Regions from separate parts of the Enterobacter wuhouensis genome, predicted to be linked through region 1. Evidence: predicted binding sites of a transcription regulator. Region 1 holds the regulator's gene; the other holds the start of a gene.
The links. Region 1 encodes sigma-54, which starts transcription at its own class of promoters, with help from an activator protein. Its sites were predicted from a motif close to GTTGGCACANNTTTCGCTNT; they were not measured.
Positions count from the first base shown of each region.

Region 2: hypA (hydrogenase maturation nickel metallochaperone HypA) is a predicted target of sigma-54. The motif match lies at 3,144-3,163, and genes of this name have one in related genera.

Region 1 covers NZ_CP142124.1:4,249,888-4,254,108, reverse strand. The annotation lists gene ptsN (PTS IIA-like nitrogen regulatory protein PtsN) at 1-174, opposite strand, end outside; gene hpf (ribosome hibernation promoting factor) at 257-544, opposite strand; gene rpoN (RNA polymerase factor sigma-54) at 567-2,000, opposite strand; gene lptB (LPS export ABC transporter ATP-binding protein) at 2,048-2,773, opposite strand; gene lptA (lipopolysaccharide ABC transporter substrate-binding protein LptA) at 2,780-3,334, opposite strand; gene lptC (LPS export ABC transporter periplasmic protein LptC) at 3,303-3,878, opposite strand; gene kdsC (3-deoxy-manno-octulosonate-8-phosphatase KdsC) at 3,875-4,221, opposite strand, start outside.
Region 2 covers NZ_CP142124.1:3,726,380-3,730,600, forward strand. The annotation lists gene VPX56_RS17695 (respiratory chain complex I subunit 1 family protein) at 1-23, opposite strand, end outside; gene hycC (formate hydrogenlyase subunit 3) at 25-1,839, opposite strand; gene VPX56_RS17705 (4Fe-4S dicluster domain-containing protein) at 1,836-2,444, opposite strand; gene hycA (formate hydrogenlyase regulator HycA) at 2,516-2,980, opposite strand; gene hypA (hydrogenase maturation nickel metallochaperone HypA) at 3,192-3,542, shown strand; gene hypB (hydrogenase nickel incorporation protein HypB) at 3,546-4,221, shown strand, end outside.

The sequences.
Region 1 (4,221 bases):
TTCACGGGTCAGGATAGCTTCGAACACCACCTGCGGCGGCAGGCCCAGCTGTTTTGCGGCCAGTTCACTGATGATCTCCAGCGCACGTTTTTTGCTCTGGCAGTGAACGCCACTGCGGGTACATTCCTGGTTAAGGACATTGCTCAGTTGAAGAGCCGAATCGTTGTTCATCATAATTTCACCTAAGCGCTAACTGTACAAATGGCCTGTTGTGTTTCACAACAGGCCGTCCTGCACCCGTTAACTGCCCGGACAATTAGTGTTGTTTCAGTTTATCTTTATGTTTATTGAGCTGTCGCGCAAGCTTATCAATCAAGCCGTCGATAGCCGCGTACATGTCTTGCCCTTCCGCACTGGCATGGAGTTCACCCCCGTTAACGTGCAGGGTTGCATCCGAGATATGAGTCACTTTCTCCACTTTCAACACAATATAGACCTGATTGATCCTTTCGAAATACTGTTCGAGCTTCGCGAACTTCGTGTTCAGAAAATCGCGTAATGCCTCAGTAATCTCGACATTGTGTCCTGTGATGTTGAGCTGCATAGTGTCTTCCTTATCGGTTGTGTCAGACCAGTTGTTTACGCTGGTTAGACGGCGGAATGGATAAAGACTCTCGATACTTCGCAACAGTACGACGTGCCACCATAATACCCTGATCGGACAGCATGGTGGTTAACTTACTGTCACTCAGTGGCTTCGCGGGGTTCTCCGCTGCGATCAACTTCTTCACCAGTGCACGGATCGCCGTGGACGAGGCTTCGCCACCGCCCTCGGTGCTCACATGGCTGGAGAAGAAATACTTAAGCTCAAAAATACCGCGCGGGCTGTGCAGATACTTCTGCGTGGTCACGCGGGAAATGGTTGATTCATGCATCTCGACGGCCTGGGCGATATCCGCCAGCACCATCGGCTTCATGTACTCTTCGCCCTGCTCAAAGAACGCCTGCTGCTGTTCGACAATACAGCGGCTTACGCGCAGCAGCGTATCATTTCGGCTCTCCAGACTTTTGATCAGCCATCGCGCTTCCTGCAGGTTGCTGCGAATATATTGATTGTCTGAGTCGTTACGCACGCTGGTGCACATGGAGGCGTATTGCTGATTAATTTGCAGGCGAGGAATGCTGTCTGAGTTCAGTTCAACGACCCAGCGGTCGTTGTGCTTTCTGACCAGGACATCCGGGATGACATACTCGGGTTCGCTGGTCTGGATCGACTGACCGGGGCGCGGATCGAGCGACTGGATCAGGTTAACCGCTTCTTTCAGCACCTCTTCCTTCTGGCGCGTGACGCGCATCAGGGTACGGAAATCGTGGTTAGCCAGCAGATCCAGATGATCGCTGATGATTAATCGGGCCTCATCAAGCCAGGGCGTGGTTTTGTCGAACTGCGAGAGCTGGATCAGCAGGCAATCGCGCAGATCTTTTGCCGCGACCCCGACCGGATCGAAGCGCTGGATGCGCTTCAGGACGGCTTCAATTTCTTCGAGTTCAATCTCGTCGTCGCCGATGCTTTCCAGAATATCGTCAAGCGTGACGGTCAAGTAGCCGGTGTCATCGACGGCATCGACAATTGACGTCGCAATTGCGCGGTCGGTGTCGGAGAAGGGCGTCAGCTCAACTTGCCACATCAGGTAGTCCTGCAGCGACTGGGTCGTTTCGCCCTGATAAACCGGCAGCTCGTCGTCCTGATAATCTGCACGCGTGCCCGAAGGCGTTCCGGCGGTGTAGAGTTCATCCCAGCTGGCATCCAGCGGAAGCTCGTCCGGCATCTCTTTTTGTTCGAGCGCATCAACGGTATCGAGCGTTTCAGTGTCCTGCGATTGCTGAGTATCTACCTCGTCATGAAGATCGGTTTGCTCCAGCAGCGGATTGCTGTCCAGCGCCTGCTGGAGCTCCTGCTGGAGTTCTAACGTGGACAACTGCAACAGGCGAATTGCCTGCTGTAGCTGCGGCGTCATTGCCAGTTGTTGGCTGAGCCGTAATTGCAAACCTTGCTTCATGTTCAGAGCATTTTTCTCCGGTTCGGCGTTGTGTTACCTCTACCCTATCAGAGTCTGAAGTCTTCCCCAAGGTACACGCGCTTAACATGCTCATCTTCGAGGATTTGCTGCGGCGTACCGTGGGCGATCAGATGGCCCTGGCTCACAATGTAGGCGCGTTCACACACCGCCAGCGTTTCACGAACGTTGTGGTCGGTGATCAGCACGCCAAGTCCGCTGTCGCGCAGATGCTCGATAATACGTTTGATGTCGATAACGGAGATCGGGTCAACGCCCGCGAAGGGTTCATCCAGCAGGATGAATTTCGGGTTCGCCGCCAGCGCGCGCGCAATTTCAACACGGCGACGTTCACCGCCGGATAACGCCTGACCGAGGCTGTCGCGCAGGTGTTCGATGTGGAACTCCTCCATCAGCTCATTGGCGCGATCCTGACGCTGTTCGCTGGTCAGATCGTCACGAATTTGCAGTACCGCCATCAGGTTATCGTAAACGCTCAGGCGGCGGAAAATGGAGGCTTCCTGAGGCAGGTAGCCAATGCCACGACGCGCGCGCGCGTGCAGCGGCAGCAGGCTAATGTCTTCATCGTCGATGATAATGTTGCCCGCATCGCGCGGCACAATGCCGACGACCATGTAAAACGTGGTGGTTTTACCCGCACCGTTAGGGCCAAGCAGGCCCACGATTTCGCCGGAATTGACGGTCAGACTGACATCTTCCACGACGCGGCGGCCCTTGTAGGCTTTCGCAAGATTTTTTGCAGTTAATGTTGCCATAGCGAATTAGTTACTCTTCTTCTGTGCCGGGGCCTGGCCTTTGCCTTTGTCCTGCAGCTGGGACGGAACAAGCACGGTAGTCACGCGTTTGCCTTTCTCACTGGTGGCCTGCATTTTCTGCTCTTTCACCAGATAGGTGATCTTGTCGCCGGTGATATTGCTGTCCAGCTGCTCCAGATAGGCGTTACCGGTGAGGATAACCAGATCCTTCGCCAGTTCGTAATGCATGTGCGAGGCACGCCCTTTTACCGGCTTGCCGTTGTCCTGCATCTGGTAGAAGGTGGCCGGATTGCCATAGCCATCGATGATTTCTTTGCCCTGCTCGCCGCCTGGGCGGGTAACGACCACTTTGTCGGCGTTAATTTTGATCGTGCCCTGGGTCATGACGACGTTGCCCGTGAAGGTGACGACGTTACCCTGCATATCGAGCGACTGCGCGTCGGACTCGATATGAATTGGCTGCTCGGTATCACCCGTCACAGCAAAAGCGGGAAGACTGGCCGCCAGCATCGCACTGGCGATAATTACTTTAAGGCTGAGTTTGTTTGTTTTGAATTTCATAGGAGGTTCTAACCTTTTCAATCAGCTCGGCGTTTTTGCTGCGTAAGTTCCCGCGCATTCTCAGACCGCTGGAATTAAATGTAGTGCCATACAGTGTGACCAGATCCTGCGACGTGACATCCTGGGTCACCAGGTTGATTTGGGCATTATCCGTCGTAATTTTGCGCAGCTGCGAGTCAGGGGTCAGGGCGTTGACTTCAACGTGGCCGTACAGATACAGCATACGGTCGTTCGTCAGCTTTGCCCTGTCTGACTTAATCGACCACGTCGGCACTTTGTCCGTATCGAACGTGGTCATGACGGGCTGGGTAAACCAGGAAATACCGTCATCTGAAAAATATTCTACATGCTGGGCAATCAGCCGATAGTTCAGCGCCCCTTCAGGGCTGTAGACCACGGTGTCGCTGTGATCGCTTTTATAGGTTGGCTCGTTATTATTCACTACTTCTGTCTGCGTATCGTCACGATCGGCAAGATTCACGCCAATCAGGACCAGCGCAACAAGCGAAAGCAGAATGATAACCCAACGTCTGGTTTTACTCATATCGATTGCCCTTTGGCCTCATCAAGCTTGCCCTGCGCCAGCAGAAGCAGATCGCAGACTTCACGTACGGCACCACGGCCACCGTTAATATGGGTAACATAGTCAGCGCGCGGGATCAGCAGCGGATGCGCATCGGCCACCGCGATACTCAGGCCCACTTCCGCCATCACCGGCCAGTCAATCAGATCGTCCCCGACGTAGGCCACATTTTCCGGTGCGATAGCCAGTTTACCCAGCAGATCGTTGAAGGCGACCATCTTGTCGGATTGCCCCTGATACAGATGGGTAATGCCCAGCGTTTCACAGCGATCTTCTACCAGTTTAGCTTTTCGTCCGGTGATGA
Region 2 (4,221 bases), 520 kb from region 1:
AGTATTGCCAGTAACAGACTCATGTCAGGCTCCTCGTGAAATCACAATGACCACCAGCACCGCCAGCTCGATCAGCGCAAGACGGCGGAACAGCAGGGGCACGGCGGCACTCTGCCAGCCCGGCACCCAGTCCACCGGGTTCAGCCAGTGGCGCAGCTTCAGCACGGCGGCGAAGTTCTCCTTCACCGGCATGGCGAAGCCGTGGGCGGTGATAACCATCGACTGCTCGTGTTCATAGCCGCAGGCCCACGCCGAACCGCGCGCGCGGGAGGCGAGACGGTCGCGTTTGAAGAACAGCATCAGCAAGAACGGCAGAAGCGGCGCGGCAACCAGCAGCAGCGCAATCATCGGCTGGGAAACGACGGTATGCGCCGTCGCGAGCGGCAGCGGAATAGCGCGCCCCAGCAGCGGCAGCAGCCACGGCGCGGCGACCCCGCCCGCGATGCAGCAGATCGCCAGCGCGACCACACTTATCGCCATCAGTACCGGCGCGCAGCAGGCGTTTTCAGCTTCGCGGGTGCGCGGCGCGCCGAGGAAGGTCACGCCGTAAACTTTGGCCATGCACATCACCGCCAGCGCGCCGGTAATCGCCAGACCGACCGCCAGCAGCGGGCCAAGCAGGCGCGCGATGAACGTATCGCTCTGACCGAGCGCGAAGAAGGACTGATAGATCACCCACTCTCCGGCAAAGCCGTTCAGCGGCGGCAGCGCGGCCATCGCCATCAGCCCGACCAGCATCGCCAGTGAAATCACCGGCATCTTTTTACCGATGCCGCCGAGCTTTTCGATATCGCGATGGCCGGTGCGGAACCAGACGCTGCCCGCCCCGAGGAACAGCGTGCTTTTAAACAGGCTGTGGTTGACGAGGTGATACAGGCCGCCGATAAACCCGGCGGCAATCAGCGCCGGCTGGTTAAGCGCCAGCCCGGTCACGCCCGCGCCCATTCCGAGCAGGATGATGCCGATGTTTTCCAGCGTGTGGTATGCCAGCAGGCGCTGGATGTTGTGCTCCATCAGCGCGTACAGCCCGCCGACGAACGCGGTAATCATGCCTGCGACCAGCAGCACGATGCCCCACCACAGCGGCGGCTGCCCGTTGGTCAGGGTTATCGCCAGAATGCCGAACAGCCCTACCTTCATGACGACGGTGGAGAACAGCGCGGCGGCGGGCGCGGAGGCGTTCGCATGCGCCTGGGGTACCCAGCCGTGCAGCGGGATAATCCCGGCCAGCAGGCCAAAACCGACGACGCCGAGAACCCAGACGTCATTGCCCAGCGCCTGGCCGTGAAGCGCGGCAAAGTCCAGCGTGCCGAAACGCTGCCACACCAGCCAGCAGGCCAGCGCCAGCAGCAGCGTGCCGAGGCGCCCGAGCGCAAACCACAGCTTGCCGGAGGCGCTGCAGCCCGTCAGGAACACGCCGCACAGCGCCATGATTTCGGCCATCACCACCAGCGCACCGAGGTTGCTGGCGATAACGGTGCAGACCGCCGTCGCCATCAGCAGATTGACCAGCAGGCCGTTAGCTTTGACCTGCTGATGGCGATGCCAGTCAATATTGAACAGGCTGATAAACAGCCCGCACAGGCCAAACGTCACCAGCCAGATGGCGTTCAGCGGCGTAAGCGCGACGGTATAGCGGATCAGCGGCATGAGTGCGGAAACGGACTGCCCGCCGATCAGGACGACGCCGCCCGCAGCCAGCGTCATCAGGCTGCCGACCGCCCCGCCGATACCGGCGATCCAGCCGCTCAGGGTTTTATGAAAAGAGAAGATCAGCGCCAGCACGGCGGCAGCGGCAAAGTACGCCACGGCGCTGTTAATCATGGTAATGGCGTTCATTTCGCCCCCTCGTTAAGCGCCTGCAGAAGCGAAAGATCGCCGACGTCGGTATTAATGGTCAGCTCGCGCTTGCGCCTGCTGGTGCGGGCAATGTCGCGAATGTTGACCAGAATCAGCGCTTTGGTCGGGCAGGTGCGCACGCACGCCGGGCCTTGTTCATCGAAGCTGCACAGATCGCACTTCACCGCAACGGCACGGATGCCGGGCACCCAGTCCAGCAGCGTGCTCACGCGTGCCGGAGCCGGTGGCGCAGGCGGGGCTTTCGGCGTGTTTGCGTTCGCCGGAATATGCAGCGGGCGGCTGCCGGAAAATTCGATGGCGCCGAACGGACAGGCGATGCCGCACAGCTTGCAGCTAACGCACAGGCTTTCATTCAGCTGGACGGCACCGTCAACGCGGGTGATGGCGTTAACGGGGCAGACGCCCGCGCAGGGGGCATCCTCGCAGTGGTGGCAGAGCTGCGGGGCAGACTCTTTTTCATTACGCATGACGCGCAGGCGCGGCATGGACTGTAGCCCGTGCAGGCGATGCGTTTCTGAACACGCCGCCTCACAGGTTCGACAGCCAATACAGACCGTCGAGTCAGCAATTACAAAACGGTTCACCGGGCAATCCTCTGGTGATGGTCATTTTTGACGAAAAAACTGTCGTGTCGACACATCTCGACACGCGATATTCAGGCCACGTTTGCCGGGGCGTTTCCATCCATCAGCTGCTGCAGGTTGACCGGCAAATCGTGTTCAACCGCCGCGTAGAGCCCGTTGTACACCGGCGCGATTTTCTCCAGATAGTGCTCAAGCACCTGCTGGCGATCGCGATTGCTGACGTGACCGTCCACCATGCCGTCGGCCATCAGCTGCGCCTTCGCAATACACTGTTTTTCACCCTCTTTTGTCTCGACGTAGTACTCGATGGTGTGGCTGTTAAAACTCTCTGCCAGAGTGACGTTGATCGTAAAGTGACCGAATAACACAAAGCGCATATCCCCCTGCGACGCACAGCTCATGGCGTGGTGCAGGCGGGCTTTCGACAGGGTGATCCCCTGAACCAGAGAGTTGCAGTAGAGGTGCCACTGATCCTGCAGCTGCTGGTGACGCTGCGCGATGTAGTCAGCTTTTTCGCTAATTTCCCAAATAGTCATAAAAGGTATCCGCGTAATGGAGATAGCGGCTGTTAAGCAGATTCCGTGCCAGTTTTTAATTTATTGAATTTTAAAGGATTTAACGAAGCTCACGCTGTCATCATCGGGGTGTCGACGTGTCATTTCGACAGCGTTGACATCGTCACGCCTTAACAAAAATCAAGCTGGCACCGTTATTGCATTGAATGGCGCAAATCATTGAGGAGGCGTCATGCACGAAATTACCCTCTGCCAGCGGGCCCTGGAGCTTATCGAACAGCAGGCAGTGCAAAACCACGCGAAGCGCGTTACCGGCGTCTGGCTGAAGGTTGGCGCGTTTTCCTGCGTCGAGACCAGCGCCCTCACCTTCTGCTTTGAGCTGGTGTGCCGCGGTACGCTGGCGGAAGGATGCGAGCTGCATATCGACGAGCAGCAGGCGGAGTGCTGGTGCGAGCAGTGCCAGCAGTACGTCACCCTGCTGTCATCAAAGGTTCAGCGCTGCCCGCAGTGCCAGAGCGCCGGGCTGCGCATCGTGGCGGACGACGGTATGCAGATCCAACGCCTCGAAATCGAGAAGGAGTAAGTTATGTGTAGCACCTGCGGTTGCGCCGAAGGCAACCTGTATATAGAAGGGGATGAACACCGTCCCCACTCCGCGTTTCGCTCCGCGCCCTTTTCTCCTGCCCCGCGGCCTGCGGCGGCCTTAACCGGTATCACCTTCGCCCCGCAACAATCCGCTGCGGGCGATCTGCACTACGGCCACGGCGAGGCGGGTACCCACGCGCCGGGCATGAGCCAGCGCCAGATGCTGGAGGTGGAGATCGACGTGCTGGACAAAAATAACCGGCTCGCCGCCCGCAACCGCGCCCGTTTTGCCGCCCGTAAACAGCTGGTGCTGAACCTGGTCTCCAGCCCCGGTTCCGGCAAAACCACGCTGCTGACCGAAACGCTCAAACGCCTGAACGCGCGCGTCTCCTGCGCCGTTATCGAAGGCGATCAGCAAACCGTTAATGACGCCGCGCGCATTCGCGAAACCGGCACCCCGGCGATTCAGGTCAACACCGGCAAAGGCTGCCATCTGGACGCGCAGATGATTGCCGATGCCGCCCCGCGACTGCCGCTGGCGGATAACGGCATCCTGTTTATTGAAAACGTCGGCAACCTGGTCTGCCCGGCGAGCTTTGACCTTGGCGAACGACACAAGGTCGCAGTGCTTTCCGTGACAGAAGGGGAAGACAAACCGCTGAAATATCCGCATATGT